3 regions of the Streptococcus sp. V940 genome follow, and region 1 is predicted to be linked to each of the others. Evidence: predicted binding sites of a transcription regulator. Region 1 holds the regulator's gene; each other region holds the start of a gene.
The links. Region 1 encodes CtsR, which represses protease genes until heat stress. Its sites were predicted from a motif close to TTGGTCAAAAAAGGTCAAANA; they were not measured.
Positions count from the first base shown of each region.

Region 2: ACXYSM_RS05165 (ATP-dependent Clp protease ATP-binding subunit) is a predicted target of CtsR. The motif match lies at 3,303-3,323, and genes of this name have one in related genera.
Region 3: clpP (ATP-dependent Clp protease proteolytic subunit ClpP) is a predicted target of CtsR. The motif match lies at 3,574-3,594, and genes of this name have one in related genera.

Region 1 is NZ_JBTHHZ010000004.1:51,287-56,675, reverse strand. It holds gene ACXYSM_RS08575 (ABC transporter substrate-binding protein) at 1-586, shown strand, start outside; gene ACXYSM_RS08570 (ABC transporter ATP-binding protein) at 586-1,314, shown strand; gene ACXYSM_RS08565 (hypothetical protein) at 1,419-1,631, shown strand; gene ACXYSM_RS08560 (DUF7675 family protein) at 1,680-1,982, shown strand; gene ACXYSM_RS08555 (CtsR family transcriptional regulator) at 2,208-2,666, shown strand; gene ACXYSM_RS08550 (ATP-dependent Clp protease ATP-binding subunit) at 2,673-5,105, shown strand; gene ACXYSM_RS08545 (AAA family ATPase) at 5,347-5,389, shown strand, end outside.
Region 2 is NZ_JBTHHZ010000001.1:1,027,579-1,032,967, forward strand. It holds gene ACXYSM_RS05140 (SIALI-17 repeat-containing surface protein) at 1-43, opposite strand, end outside; gene ACXYSM_RS05145 (bifunctional methylenetetrahydrofolate dehydrogenase/methenyltetrahydrofolate cyclohydrolase) at 280-1,137, opposite strand; gene ACXYSM_RS05150 (amino acid ABC transporter ATP-binding protein) at 1,270-2,004, opposite strand; gene ACXYSM_RS05155 (amino acid ABC transporter permease) at 2,004-2,687, opposite strand; gene ACXYSM_RS05160 (DUF1797 family protein) at 2,893-3,123, shown strand; gene ACXYSM_RS05165 (ATP-dependent Clp protease ATP-binding subunit) at 3,364-5,389, shown strand, end outside.
Region 3 is NZ_JBTHHZ010000001.1:390,401-395,789, forward strand. It holds gene ACXYSM_RS02055 (BaiN/RdsA family NAD(P)/FAD-dependent oxidoreductase) at 1-697, opposite strand, end outside; gene ACXYSM_RS02060 (DegV family protein) at 754-1,599, opposite strand; gene ACXYSM_RS02065 (TetR/AcrR family transcriptional regulator) at 1,724-2,281, shown strand; gene ACXYSM_RS02070 (deoxycytidylate deaminase) at 2,300-2,767, shown strand; gene upp (uracil phosphoribosyltransferase) at 2,858-3,487, shown strand; gene clpP (ATP-dependent Clp protease proteolytic subunit ClpP) at 3,648-4,238, shown strand; gene ACXYSM_RS02085 (YlbG family protein) at 4,314-4,583, shown strand; gene ACXYSM_RS02090 (ABC transporter substrate-binding protein) at 4,671-5,389, shown strand, end outside.

The sequences.
Region 1 (5,389 bases):
GAAATACGGAACTTGGAATGATCCAACTGAGCTCGCGATGTTGAAAACCTTGGTGGAATCTCAAGGTGGAGACTTTGAGAAGGTTGAAAAAGTACCAAACAATGACTCAAACTCGATCACACCGATTGCCAATGGCGTTTTTGACGCTGCCTGGATTTACTACGGTTGGGATGGTATCCTTGCCAAATCTCAAGGTGTTGATGCTAACTTTATGTATTTGAAAGACTACGTCAAAGAGTTTGACTACTACTCACCAGTTATCATCGCAAACAATGACTATCTGAAAGACAACAAAGAAGAAGCTCGTAAAGTCATCCAAGCTATCAAAAAAGGTTACCAATACGCTATGGATCACCCAGAAGAAGCGGCTGATATTCTGATCAAGAATGCTCCTGAACTTAAAGATAAACGTGATTTTGTCATCGAATCTCAAAAATACTTGTCAAAAGAATATGCAAGTGACAAGGAAAAATGGGGACAATTTGATGCTGATCGCTGGAATGCCTTCTACAAATGGGATAAAGAAAATGGTATCCTCAAGGAAGACTTGACTGATAAAGGATTTACCAACGAATTTGTAAAATAATGACAGAAATTAGACTAGAACACGTAAGCTATGCCTACGACAATGAAAAGATTTTAGAGGATATTAACCTGCAGGTGACTTCAGGTGAAGTGGTCTCTATCCTAGGCCCCAGTGGTGTAGGCAAGACCACTCTCTTTAACCTTATTGCAGGGATTTTAGAAGTCCAGTCAGGTAGAATTGTGCTTGATGGGGAGGAAAACCCCAAGGGACGCGTGAGCTATATGCTACAAAAGGATTTACTTTTGGAACACAAGACTGTCCTTGGCAATATCATTTTGCCCCTCTTGATCCAAAAGGTGGACAAGGCAGAAGCCATTGCCAAAGCAGATGAAATTCTTGCTACCTTTCAGTTGACGGCTGTCAGGAACAAGTATCCTCATGAGCTCAGTGGTGGGATGCGTCAGCGTGTTGCTCTACTCCGTACCTATCTTTTCGGGCATAAGCTCTTTCTTCTAGACGAGGCCTTTAGTGCCTTGGATGAGATGACTAAGATGGAACTTCATGCTTGGTATCTCGATATTCACAAACAGCTAGAGTTGACGACACTCATCATCACGCATAGTATCGAGGAGGCTCTTAATCTCAGCGATCGCATCTACATCCTAAAAAATCGGCCTGGGCAGATTGTTTCAGAAGTCAAACTCGACTGGTCTGAAGCTGAAGACAAGGAATTTCAAAAAATTGCCTATAAACGCCAGATCTTAGCGGAATTAGGCTTAAATCATTAGACAGATAAGGAGTTGGTGAAGTTTATACTTTGCCAGCTCTTTTTTTTTCTTTGGATAGAAATTCTGATAGATAAAAAGTGATATAATTGACGTATGGTGATGTGATGAAAAAAGATGAAATTAAAAAATATTTAGATACAGATCTTAAATTTAATGTTAATGGTCGAGGTGCTTGTTTTTTATCGAGTATATGTGTAGTTGGTTATGATTATGAAGGTCAACAGTTTAATACGATTGATGAAGCTATGGAAGCTAAAGTTTTTGATGGGAAGAGTATAGTAGATATATGGGATGAAGTTTTTCCACAAATATCATAAAATAAAAGTATGGTCACATTATTTTAAGACATGATAGAAAGAGCCTGAATGATGTTAAATAACGACTTAATGGAATGCGATAAACCAAGTTCATCCGATGCACTGGATGAAGTTCTTATTTTAGAGTCCAACCTAGAAGGTTACAGTGATTTTTATAAAGAATCTGAGACATCAAAAGTTTGGTGGATTGATAAGATAGATGTTAGAGGAGAAATATTATTCAGCTTTGACCAGAAAAAAATTTATAACCTTTTTCGTGATTATCCTCACAATATGACTGAAGAAGAAGTTAGAATCTTTGATAGAGAAAATCCTTTCTGGAGAGATTTTTTCTCGGATAGAAAGTTGTGAACTATTTGTTTAGATTGGGGATTTTTTGCTTTCAAGGCCCTTTTTAGGGCTCTTTTTTGTGGACTTTTTAAGGAACTTTAAAGAAAAAACCAAGGTGTCTTAATACCATCGTATTTTTAAGAAAATCAGTATTTTCAAGCTTTGAGCCCTTAAAATTTGACTTATAGAGTCTTAAATGATAGTATAGTCAAAGATGGTCAAAGTTGAAGAAGGAGGTAGCAAGCTATGAAATTTAAAAATACATCGGACCATATTGAAGCCTATATCAAGGCGATTTTAGAACAATCTGGTATCGTAGAATTGCAACGAAGCCAGCTAGCGGATACCTTTCAAGTCGTACCTAGTCAGATTAACTATGTGATTAAGACTCGTTTTACAGAGAGTAGAGGCTATCTAGTTGAGAGCAAACGTGGTGGTGGGGGCTATATTCGTATTGGTCGAATTGAATTCTCGAACCATCATGATATGCTTCGTGATTTGTTGTATTCAGTAGATGATGAGGTTAACCAAGTATTCTTTGAAGATGTCTTAAGACTCTTAGTCGAACAAGAACTCTTGACCCGCCAAGAGATGAATCTATTATTAGCTACGGGGACAGACCGAATTCTAGGTGAGGAAGCTGATCGTATTCGTGCCAATATGCTTCGTCAGTTGTTGCATGAAGTTGATAGAAAAGGAAAATAAAACTACATGAAATATTCAAAAGCATTGAGAGAATGTATCGATAGCGCCTTTCTGGTAGCGAGTCGCTTTGGTGCAGACTACCTAGAGTCATGGCACCTACTTATTGCCATGGCCAATCATAGCTACAGTGTTGCTGGAGCCACTCTCAACGAATTCCCTTATGAGATTGATCGTTTAGAGGAAGTCGCTGTAGAATTAACAGAGGCAAACTATAACCACAAGGAAGATTACCAAGAACTTCCCTTCTCATATCGCTTAAATGTCTTACTATTAGAAGCGGAACATATTGCTTCAGTTGTTCATGCCAAAGCATTGGGGACTGAGCACCTTCTTTACGCTATCTTACATGATGGCAATGCCCTAGCAACTCGCATTCTGGAAAAAGCAGGTTTCTCCTATGAAGACCAGAAGGACCAAGTCAAGATTGCAGGGCTTCGTCGTAGTCTTGAAGCGCGTGCTGGTTGGACAAAAGAAGATTTGAAGGCTCTGCGTCAGCGACACAGATCAGCAGCAGATAAGCAAAATTCTATGGCAAATATGATGGGGATGCCTCAAACTCCAAGTGGTGGTTTGGAAGATTACACTCATGATCTTACAGAACAAGCCCGTTCAGGAAAATTAGAGCCAGTCATCGGGCGTGACCAAGAAATCTCTCGTATGATTCAAATCTTGAGTCGAAAAACAAAAAACAATCCAGTTCTAGTTGGAGATGCAGGTGTCGGTAAAACAGCTCTGGCACTTGGCCTTGCGCAACGAATTGCCAACGGAAATGTACCTGATGAGATGGCTAAGATGCGAGTTTTAGAGCTTGATTTGATGAATGTGGTTGCGGGAACTCGTTTCCGTGGAGACTTTGAAGAACGTATGAACAATATCATCAAAGATATCGAGGAAGACGGTAAGGTTATCCTCTTTATCGATGAGCTTCATACCATTATGGGATCAGGAAGTGGTATTGATTCGACCTTGGATACGGCCAATATCCTGAAACCTGCCCTAGCGCGTGGAACTCTGAGAACTGTTGGGGCAACCACTCAGGAAGAATACCAAAAACACATCGAAAAAGACGCAGCCCTTTCTCGTCGCTTTGCAAAAGTGATGATTGAGGAACCAAGTGTGGCTGATAGTATGGCTATCTTACAGGGCTTGAAAGCAACTTATGAGAAACACCACCATGTCCAAATTACAGATGATGCAGTCGAAACAGCTGTCAAAATGGCACATCGCTATTTGACTAGTCGTCACTTGCCAGACTCAGCGATTGATCTTTTGGATGAAGCGGCAGCAACTGTCCAAAATAAATCAAAGCACGCTAAAAAAGATGAGTCAGGTTTAACACCTGCAGATAAGGCTTTGATGGATGGCAAATGGAAACAAGCAGCCCAGCTCATTTCAAAAGAGCAGGAAGTTCCAGTCTATAAAGATCTAGTAAAAGAGTCTGATATTTTGACAACCTTGAGTCGCTTATCAGGAATTCCTGTTCAAAAATTGACCCAAACGGATGCCAAGAAGTATCTCAATCTTGAGGCTGAACTGCATAAACGTGTTATCGGTCAGGAACAAGCAGTGTCTAGTATCAGCCGTGCCATTCGCCGAAATCAATCTGGTATTCGTAATAACAAACGTCCAATTGGTTCCTTTATGTTCCTAGGACCAACAGGTGTTGGTAAGACAGAATTGGCCAAAGCCTTGGCAGAAGTTCTCTTTGATGACGAGTCAGCCCTCATTCGTTTTGACATGAGTGAATATATGGAGAAATTCGCAGCTAGTCGTCTCAATGGAGCACCTCCAGGTTATGTAGGCTACGAAGAGGGCGGAGAGTTGACCGAGAAGGTTCGTAACAAACCGTACTCAGTCTTGCTCTTTGACGAGGTAGAAAAGGCCCACCCAGACATCTTTAATGTTCTCTTGCAGGTCTTGGATGATGGTGTCTTAACAGACAGTAAGGGTCGCAAGGTTGATTTCTCAAATACCATTATTATCATGACGTCAAACCTTGGTGCGACAGCTCTTCGTGATGACAAGACGGTCGGTTTTGGAGCTAAGGATATTCGTTTTGACCAGGAAAATATGGAAAAACGGATGTTTGAAGAGCTGAAAAAGGCTTATCGTCCAGAGTTCATCAACCGTATTGATGAAAAGGTGGTCTTCCATAGCCTATCAAGTCAAGATATGCAAGAAGTGGTTAAGATTATGGTCAAACCATTGATTGCAAGCCTGGCAGAAAAAGGAATTGACTTGAAACTTCAAGCTTCTGCCCTTAAACTTCTAGCTCAGAAGGGTTATGATCCAGAGATGGGAGCACGTCCACTACGTAGAACTCTACAAACTGAAGTAGAAGACAAACTTGCAGAGCTTCTTCTTACAGGTGAACTGAAAGAAGGGAAGACACTGAAGATTGGCGTCAAAGCAGGTCAGTTAAAATTTGAGATTGTATAAAAATGTGAGGTTGGAACAGATTGTTTCAGCCTCTTTTTTTGGAATGTTGTTACTTAAATAAGCATTTGGATTTTGCATTTAGTTTAAAGGTTTTAAAAACGAATTTCTCCTAATCAAGTTTTGTATATCAAGTAAAAAATCCGATAATGTATTAATGTTTTTATAAAAAATAATAAAAAAGTGTTGACAAACGTAAAATAGCGGGGTATAATATAAAAAATTATAAAAAGGTTGAAAAGATATGAAAAAGAAAATAGCAGTGGTTTTTGGAACCTTTGCTCCCT
Region 2 (5,389 bases), on a different contig from region 1:
GAATACTAAAATGACACCGTTTTTCAAAAAATCTCTTATCCATTATGGTTCCTTTCTAAGTTTTAGTAAGCGATTACATTTCTCCTCAAAAAATAAACCTCCCTCTAGACGCTTACTTATTTTTGCATATACATATTGACACTTTTAATATATCAAAATAGTAGAAGTTTTTCAATAATTTGTGGAAGTTTTACTGGAATTTTAGTAGAAATAGATCAAAAAAAGCAAGCACTTTTTAGAACTTGCTTTTTAAAAATTTATGAATGATTGTAGTAGAGATTAGTCTCTATCCAGCGTTCTTAAAGCAGCCTGATAAGTCTGCTCCATCAGCATAGTAATGGTCATTGGACCAACTCCACCAGGTACAGGGGTGATATGACTAGCAATTGGTGCAACAGCATCGTAATCAACATCTCCACAGAGCTTGCCATTTTCATCTCGGTTCATCCCCACATCAATGACAACAGCACCTGGTCTGACAAAGTCAGCAGTCACAAACTTGGCGCGACCGATGGCTACTACCAAAATATCGGCTTTAGAAGCTACTTGGGCTAGATTGTGGGTACGAGAGTGGGTCAAGGTTACAGTTGCATTTTTAGCCAAGAGCAACTGAGCCATAGGCTTTCCGACAATATTGGAACGACCAATTACGACCGCATTTTTACCTTCTAAGTCAATCCCATATTCATGAAACATCTCCATAATCCCTGCAGGTGTTGAAGGAATCATAACTGGGTGACCAGACCAGAGGCGTCCCATGTTGAGAGGATGAAAACCATCCACATCCTTTTCAGGGTCAATAGCTAGTAAAACAGCTTCTTCATCGATGTGTTTTGGTAATGGCAACTGGACTAAGATTCCATGCCATGCTGGATCTTGGTTGTATTTGGCAATCAACTCCAACAATTCCTCTTGAGTAATAGTCTCTGGAACACGTACAACTTCACTTTGGAAGCCCGCTGCGATAGCTGAACGTTCCTTGTTACGAACGTAAACCTGGCTAGCAGGATTGTCCCCAACTAAAATAACGACCAATCCTGGAACCAAACCTGTCTCTTCCTTTAATTTGGCTGTTTTTTCAGCCAACTGGCCTTGTAGCTTAGCTGCCAAAGCCTTTCCATCAATCATCTGTGTCATGTATTTTCTCTTTTCTAACAAATATTCTCTATTATAACAGAAAATCGTTCGGCATTCTAACACTTCTTACCTAAGATACCCTATAGTCTGAAACTATAAGAAAAAGCCCACTTGGAGCTTTTCATGGTATTCTTACAAAACCTTACTCAAGAAATCCTTGGTTCTTTGTTCTTGGGTTTGTTCAAAGACTTGCTCTGGAGTTCCGTCTTCGACAACGACACCATCAGCCATAAAGATGACACGATCTGCTACTTCACGAGCAAAGCCCATTTCATGCGTTACGATAACCATGGTCATTCCTGACTGAGCAAGTTCTTGCATAACTGCTAGTACTTCTCCTACCATTTCTGGGTCTAGTGCAGAAGTCGGTTCATCAAAGAGTAGGACATCTGGCTCCATAGCAAGACCACGAGCGATAGCGATACGTTGTTGCTGCCCACCAGACAGACTTTGTGGATAAGCATCTGCCTTATCTGGCAAACCAACCTTTGCCAAGAGCTCATGGGCTCTCTTCTCAGCAACTTCCTTACTTTCGCCTTTTGTTTTAATAGGAGAAAGCGTGATGTTTTCCATGACTGTCATATTTGGGAAGAGATTGAATTGTTGGAAAACCATTCCCATCTTTTCACGCATAGCAAAGAGGTCGTTTTTCTTATCCGTAATGTCAACACCTTCAAAGATAACCTTTCCTTTTGTAGCCTCTTCGAGGAGATTCATCGAGCGAAGGAGGGTTGACTTACCGCTACCAGATGGTCCAATAATGACCACTACTTCCCCTTTTTTGATTTCAAGATCAATCCCTTTTAAAACTTCATTTTTTCCAAAACTTTTATGAAGGTTTTCAATTTTTATAAGTGTTTCAGTCATTATTTCTTATCTCCTTGTCCCATACGATTTTCAAAAGCTTTCAAGGCCAGCGTCAAGATAGAGGTCATAATCAAGTAGTAAAAGGCTGCGAATAGAAGTGGAGTTAAAGGTAAGTAGGTGGTTGTTGACACCGTAGTAGCTCCATTCCACAACTCCATAACCCCGATAGCTGATAAGAGCGAGCTATCCTTGATAATAGTGATAAACTCATTTCCTAGAGAAGGTAAGATATTTTTGATAGCCTGGGGTAAAATGACATAGCGCATGGCATTCTTAGGGCGAATACCTAGTGAATAAGCTGCTTCTAATTGTCCCTTTGGCACTGCATTAATCCCCGCACGAACCGTTTCTGATACATAGGCACCACTATTCATAGAGATAATCAAAATCCCTGGAATCAAACGAGTCAGATCAACATCTAAGATCCCAATTTGAATAGTCGGAGCACTAATATGCATCAAGGCAAATGCAATCATAATCTGCACCATCATCGGCGTCCCACGGAAGACCCAGATATATAGATTAGCAAACCAGGCAAGTGGTTTAATTTTTGAACGTTGTGCAAAGGCCAACAGCACTCCTAGAATGGTCCCCAAGAAGACCACCAAGATAGATATGATAATTGTTACAACGGCACCATAGTTAAAATATGGTAGATATTTCGGTAAAAAAGAAAAATTCATGGATACTCTACTTTCTGTTTTTAATATTTAAACTTAAAACTTGTATAAGGATAACATATTTTGCATAAAAATTCAACATTTTCTCCTAATATTTTCAATAAATTTTCAAAGACGAGAGAAATAGCGAGAAATCTTAGTTTTTTTCTAGTCAAGTCGAGTCTGTTTATGGTAAAATAGTAAAGATAAGAAATGGAGGAGAATCAAAATGGAATCACATTTGGTTAGAATCATCAATCGCTTAGAAGCAATGACTAAAGATGGTGGTAACTTAAAACGTAACTTTGAACGCGAAGGAGTTGTTGTCGCAGAGGTTGCTTTTAACCACGACGAAGAAAACGGACCACTCTTTACACTTCGTGACGTTGAAGCTCGTGAAACATATACATTTGATAGCATCGACCTCATTGCGATGGAAATCTACGAACTTTTATACTAATTGTTGAATAAATGCCGGAGAAGTCTACTGCTTTGACCAATGAAAATCCTTTTTGCATGACAAATAGGATTTTTCTTTTTATCCCTATATTTCATTTACAAAACTCTCTTATCATGAGTTCTAGGACTCAATCTTTTTACTTGCTTTCCCCTTCAATCATGATATAATGAAACTAAAGAACTTTGACTATTTTTGACCTTTTCGTTTTAGTCAAAGCAGAGAAAGAAACGAGGTAGAGGTATGCTCTGTCAAAACTGCAAAATCAATGACTCAACAATCCATCTTTATACCAATATCAATGGACAACAAAAGCAAATCGACCTTTGTCAAAATTGCTACAAAATTATCAAAACGGATCCTAACAATAGCCTATTTAAAGGGATTACAGATTTAAACAATCGTGATTTTGATCCATTTGGAGACTTCTTTAACGATCTGAATAACTTTAGACCTTCTTCAAATAACAATGTTCCTCCAACCCAGTCAGGTGGTGGATATGGTGGTAATGGTGGTTACGGTTCCCAAAATCGAGGGCCTGCTCAAACACCTCCTCCTAGTCAAGAAAAAGGACTCTTGGAAGAGTACGGTATCAATGTAACTGAGATTGCTCGTCGTGGAAATGTAGACCCTGTTATCGGTCGTGACGAAGAAATCATCCGTGTCATTGAAATTCTTAACCGTAGAACCAAAAACAATCCTGTTCTTATCGGTGAGCCTGGTGTTGGTAAAACAGCAGTTGTTGAGGGTCTCGCTCAGAAAATTGTTGATGGTGACGTTCCCCATAAACTTCAAGGAAAAGAAGTCATTCGCTTAGACGTCGTTAGTCTTGTCCAAGGTACAGGAATTCGTGGCCAGTTTGAAGAACGCATGCAGAAACTCATGGAGGAAATCCGAAAACGTGAGGATATTATCCTCTTTATCGACGAAATTCATGAAATCGTTGGTGCTGGTTCTGCTGGAGACGGTAATATGGATGCAGGAAACATCCTCAAACCTGCCCTTGCTCGTGGCGAACTTCAACTTGTTGGTGCTACTACTCTCAATGAATACCGCATCATTGAAAAAGATGCTGCCCTAGAACGACGTATGCAACCTGTTAAGGTTGATGAACCATCAGTGGAAGAAACTATCACTATCCTCAAAGGTATTCAAAAGAAATACGAGGATTATCACCACGTTCATTATACAGACGCTGCTATTGAAGCCGCTGCTACTCTTTCTAACCGCTACATCCAAGATCGTTTCTTACCAGACAAAGCCATCGACCTTCTGGATGAAGCTGGTTCTAAAATGAACCTAACGCTAAACTTTGTTGATCCTAAGGTTATTGATCAACGCCTAATCGAAGCCGAAAATCTTAAGGCCCAAGCCACTCGAGATGAAGATTTTGAGAAAGCTGCCTACTTCCGTGACCAGATTGCTAAATATAAAGAAATGCAAAAGACAAAAGTAACGGATCAGGATACTCCAATTATCAGTGAAAAGACGATTGAACATATTATTGAGCAAAAAACTAATATTCCAGTTGGTGATTTGAAAGAAAAAGAGCAATCTCAACTCATCAACCTAGCAGATGATCTCAAGGCTCATGTTATTGGTCAAGATGATGCAGTTGATAAGATTGCTAAGGCTATCCGCCGTAACCGTGTTGGCCTTGGAACTCCAAACCGTCCAATCGGTAGTTTCCTCTTTGTTGGTCCTACTGGTGTCGGTAAAACAGAACTTTCTAAACAACTAGCTATTGAGCTTTTTGGTTCTGCTGATAGCATGATTCGTTTTGATATGAGCGAATACATGGAAAAACATAGCGTTGCCAAACTCGTCGGTGCCCCTCCAGGCTATGTTGGCTACGATGAAGCGGGACAACTGACTGAAAAAGTCCGTCGCAATCCTTATTCACTTATTCTACTAGACGAAGTAGAAAAAGCCCATCCTGATGTCATGCACATGTTCCTTCAGGTCTTAGATGACGGCCGTTTAACGGACGGTCAAGGGCGAACCGTTAGCTTTAAGGATGCCATTATTATCATGACCTCAAATGCAGGTACAGGCAAAGCTGAAGCTAGTGTTGGATTTGGTGCAGCTAGAGAAGGTCGTACTAACTCTGTCCTTGGAGAATTAGGCAACTTCTTTAGCCCTGAGTTCATGAACCGCTTCGATGGGATTATCGAATTCAAGGCTCTCAGCAAGGAAAATCTCCTTCAAATCGTTGACCTCATGCTGGATGATGTAAATAAACGACTCTCAAGCAACAACATCCATCTCG
Region 3 (5,389 bases), on a different contig from region 1:
CAAAGTGGGTAAAGAGCAGATCATGGGTGATGACGTGCTTGCCATAGCTGAGGGTTACATCATCTAGGGAAATTCCCTGCAAGGCTTTATGCGGGAAATCCGTCAATAAGGGACTTTCAGCAGCCTCAAGTTCGGTAATGGTGTGTTTGAAATGGCGGGCAATCTCGTGACCAAAACCAGTCGAACCAGTAGAAGGATAAGACTTACCACCTGTTGTGACAATGAGTTTATTACAAGTAAAGGTCTGGTCTGCGGACTTAAGGACAAACTGGTCGTCTATCTTTTTAACAGAAACAATCTCTGTTTGAGTAGCAATTTGCCCACCTAGCTCCATGATTTTCTTCTCCAGAGCCTCGATTATGGTACGAGATTTATCGCTGGCTGGAAAGACACGGCCGTGGTCTTCAACCTTGAGTTTAACACCATTTTCTGTGAAAAAGTTGATGATATCATGGTTATCAAACTGGGAGAAGACACTGTATAGAAATCGCCCATTTCCAGGGATGCCAGCGAGTAGATCGTCTAGAGTTCCGTTGTTGGTCACATTGCAACGACCACCGCCAGTTCCAGCTAATTTTTTTCCAAGTTTCCGATTTTTTTCAATGAGAAGGGTTTTCTGCCCGTAAAAGCTACTGGAAATCGTAGCCATCATACCAGCAGGGCCTCCTCCGATGACAATAGTATCAAAATGTTTCATAAGAGTATTGTACCATAAAAAAACAAGAGATGATTAGACATCTCTTGTCAGATTTATTAGTTGATTTCGTATCCCATGAGGAGCCCGCCTTCTTCCGCATAGAAACTGCAGAGTCCAGAAGTTGGGATGATTTTAATGTCAGCTTGTGGGTATTTTTCTCGTAAGAGCTCTGAGAGCTGTTGGCAGAATTTTTCATTGCTGCGGTGAGCCATGACGATACGCCCACCAGCATAGCCAGCTTTGATTAACTCTTCATAGGCAGCCTGAAGGGACTTTTTAGCACCACGAGCTTTTTGGAGGAGTTCTAAGGTTCCAGTTTCGCTTGCTTCACCAACCATACGAATATTGAGGAGCCCGACAACTGTACCGATAAGCTTACTCAATCGACCGTTTTTAACCAGGTTATCCACTTTAGCAAGAACGAACAACAACTTCGTTTTTTCTTGGTAAGTAGTAATCACTTCAACGACTTCTTCAAAAGAAAGTCCTTGTTTGATCAAATCATTGATCTTTTCGACGATTAGGTCAACTTCCCCACCAGCTGATAAGCTATCGATGACATGAATCTGAGTATCAGGGTGTTCTTCGAGATAAATATTCTTAGCTAATTGAGCACTATTGTGGCTACCAGAGAGAGTTCCAGTGATAGTCACTACAAGAATATGTTTGGCACCTTCGAATGCTCGTAAGTAATCATCAGGACTAGGGCAGGCTGATTTTGAAGCTTCAGAAGTCGCATACATAGTTTCCATCATCTTATCGATATCCAGATTGGCATCATCGACAAAGACTTGATCCGCTACCTGAATCTTTAAGGGAACACTGACAAATTCAGTATCAAAAGCAAGGTTTTCCAGCTGGCGATAATCACAACCAGAGTCAGCTACAATCTTCCAAGTCATAGAAATTCTCCATCTTTATCACTTATACATTGACAAAGGTTCTGTCTTTTTTTACAATTATATCATGAAAGCCCTTGAAACAAAAGTAGTACCTCTCTGTTGTCACAAGTAGAAAGAAATTGTTATGTCTGAACGTAAAATATCTGAAAAATCGCTTGAAAACCTTAGAAAATCAAATCAAGAATCTAATTTGCTAACCAGAGAAGCGATTGAAACAGCTCTTTTGCAACTCTTGGAGAAAAAGGAGTTGGCTAAGATTAGCATTTCTGAGTTGGTCAAGCGTGCTGGCGTTTCTCGTGCAGCTTTTTATCGAAATTATGAATCCAAAGAAGAGATTTTAGAAAGTGTCTTTAAACGTAGCGTCCATAACATCATGGAGCAGTTGAGTCATTACGATGTTAAAACAGATCTTTATCTTGTATGGGTTCACCTCTTTAGAGAAGCCAAGAAAGAAGCTAAGGTTATTCAGCTTGCCCTAGACTATCACTTAGAAAAAATCTTTGTGCAAGCCATGCAAGAATTTCTAGAAAAATACTATGGAAAATCAAAAGGTGTTAGCTCTTACCTACATTCTTTTTGGAGTTCGGCCATAGTATCGGTCTTGCTTAAATGGATCAAGGATGGAATGAAGGTTCCTGCTGAAAAAATCGCAGATCTACGCCTGCCATTTTTCAAAAAATAAAACATGAGGAGAAATGCTATGACAGAAAAAAGACTAGCTTGGGATGAGTATTTTGCTGCTCAAGCCCTATTGATTGCCAATCGCTCAACCTGTAAACGTGCCAAGGTAGGGGCTGTTTTAGTCAAGGATAACAAGGTTATTTCAACAGGCTATAATGGTTCTGTATCAGGAACAGAGCATTGTATAGATCATGACTGTCTGGTGATTGAAGGCCACTGTGTCCGCACCCTTCATGCAGAAGTGAATGCTATCTTACAAGGGTCAGAGCGTGGCGTTCCAAAAGGTTTCACAGCCTATGTCACTCATTTTCCATGCCTCAACTGTACAAAACAACTGCTTCAGGTAGGTTGTGAGCGTGTTGTTTATATCAACCAATACCGTATGGATGACTATGCCCAACACCTTTATCAAGAAAAGGGAACAGAATTAACTCACCTACCACTTGAAACAGTGCAGGCAGCTCTCCAAGAGGCTCACCTAATCTAGAAATTATAAAAAAAATAAATGGTTTAGAAAGCTTTTTAAACCATTTTTTGATATAATAAGAAGAATAAATTGAAAGAAGGAATTCTGAAAATGGGAAAACTTGAAGTTATTAATCATCCACTGATTCAACACAAATTATCAATCTTGCGTCGCACTGACACTTCTACAAAAGCTTTTCGCGAACTAGTAGACGAGATTGCAATGTTGATGGGATATGAAGTGCTTCGTGATCTTCCACTTGAAGATGTAGAAATCGAAACACCTATCACAAAAACAGTTCAAAAACAGTTGGCTGGTAAAAAATTGGCGATTGTCCCAATCTTGCGTGCAGGTATTGGTATGGTTGATGGACTATTGAGTTTGGTTCCAGCAGCAAAAGTTGGTCACATTGGTATGTACCGTGACGAAGAAACCCTTCAACCAGTAGAATACTTGGTAAAATTACCTGAAGATATTGACCAACGTCAAATTTTTGTAGTTGATCCTATGCTTGCAACAGGTGGATCAGCGATTTTGGCTGTTGACTCCCTCAAAAAACGTGGAGCTTCAAACATCAAGTTTGTCTGCCTTGTATCAGCTCCAGAAGGTGTGAAGGCACTTCAAGCAGCACACCCTGATGTAGAAATCTTTACAGCAGCTTTGGATGAACGCTTGAACGAACATGGTTACATCGTTCCAGGTCTTGGAGACGCTGGAGACCGCTTGTTCGGAACAAAATAAGATTCTAAAGTGATATTGAGACTATAGCCTAGTCTTAGTTTTGAAAGGAGGTTGAATTTTTGTATCTGTTATTAGGATAGAGCAAAAATTTGACCTTTTTTGACCAAGGATATATAATAATCCTATTAACAAAGAAATTAGAAATCAAAAGGAGAAATGAATGATTCCTGTAGTTATTGAACAAACAAGTCGTGGAGAACGCTCGTATGACATTTACTCACGTCTTCTTAAGGACCGCATTATCATGTTGACTGGACCAGTCGAAGACAATATGGCAAACTCAGTTATCGCCCAATTACTTTTCTTGGATGCCCAAGATAGTACAAAAGATATTTACCTTTATGTAAACACTCCTGGAGGTTCTGTATCAGCTGGTTTGGCAATCGTTGATACTATGAACTTTATCAAGGCAGATGTCCAAACTATCGTTATGGGAATGGCAGCCTCAATGGGGACTGTCATTGCATCAAGTGGAGCAAAGGGTAAACGTTTCATGCTTCCAAATGCAGAATACATGATTCACCAACCAATGGGTGGTACAGGTGGTGGTACTCAGCAGACTGATATGGCCATCGCTGCTGAACACTTACTTAAAACTCGTAAGACTTTGGAGCAAATCCTAGCAGATAATTCTGGCAAATCTGTTGAGCAAATCCATAAAGATGCTGAACGTGATTACTGGATGAGCGCTCAAGAAACTCTTGACTACGGTTTTATTGACGAAATTATGGCTAATAATTCTTTGAATTAAACTACTAAAGCAAGCTCGACTGAGCTTGTTTTTTTTGATATAATAGAAGGAAGATTGTAAGAAGGAAGTTGAATTATGTTTCAAAAAGAGAATCGGTCTGGTCTGATTATCTATTTATACTATAATCGCGATGCTAAAAAACTCGCAAATTATGGTGATATTTGTTACCACTCAAAAAAACATCGTTACCTACAACTTTATGTCCCAACAGAGGAAGTAGAAGAACTGGTAAATCGTTTAGGAAAAGAGAAATTTATCAAGAAAGTGAGAGTTTGTCATATCCAAGAATTGGAAACTCCTTTCGTTGGGAACCTATATAAAACTAGCGAAAACGTTATCATTTAAAAAGTGAGAGAAACTTGTTGACAATTTTCTGATAATTCGGTATATTCTTAACATGTAATTTAAATTGAACATTAAAAGGAGATAAACATGAAGAAAAAATTTGCATTGTCACTTGTAGCTCTTGCAAGTACAGCTCTTTTAGCAGCTTGTGGGGAAGTGAAGTCAGGAGCTTCAAACACAACTGGTAACCCAATCGATGAAAAAGTTGTAAAAATTGGTTTCAACTTCGAAGAAACTGGTGCTGTAGCATCTTACGGTACTTCTGAGCAAAAGGGTGCTCAACTTGCAGTTGATGAAATCAACGCAGCAGGTGGTATCGATGGAAAACAAATCGAAGTAGTCGACAAAGACAACAAATCTGAAACTGCTGAAGCTGCTTCTGTTTCAACAAACCTTGTGACTCAATCTAAGGTAGCAGCTATCGTAGGGCCTGCGACTTCAGGTGCAACTGCAGCAGCAGTAGCAAATGCTACACAAGCTGGAGTTCCATTGATTTCTCCAAGTGCTACTCAAGATGGTTTGACAAAAGGTCAAGATTTCCTCTTCATCGGAACATTCCAAGATAGTTTCCAAGGAAAAATCATCTCAAACTACGTTTCAAACAAATTGAACGCTAAGAAAGTGGTCTTGTATACAGATAACTCAAGTGACTACGCTAAAGGTATTGCAAAATCTTTCCGTGATTCATTCACAGGTGAAATCGTAGCAGATGAAACATTTGTATCAGGTGATACAGACTTCCAAGCAGCTTTGACAAAAATCAAAGATAAAGACTTTGATGCAATCGTATTGCCAGGTTACTACAC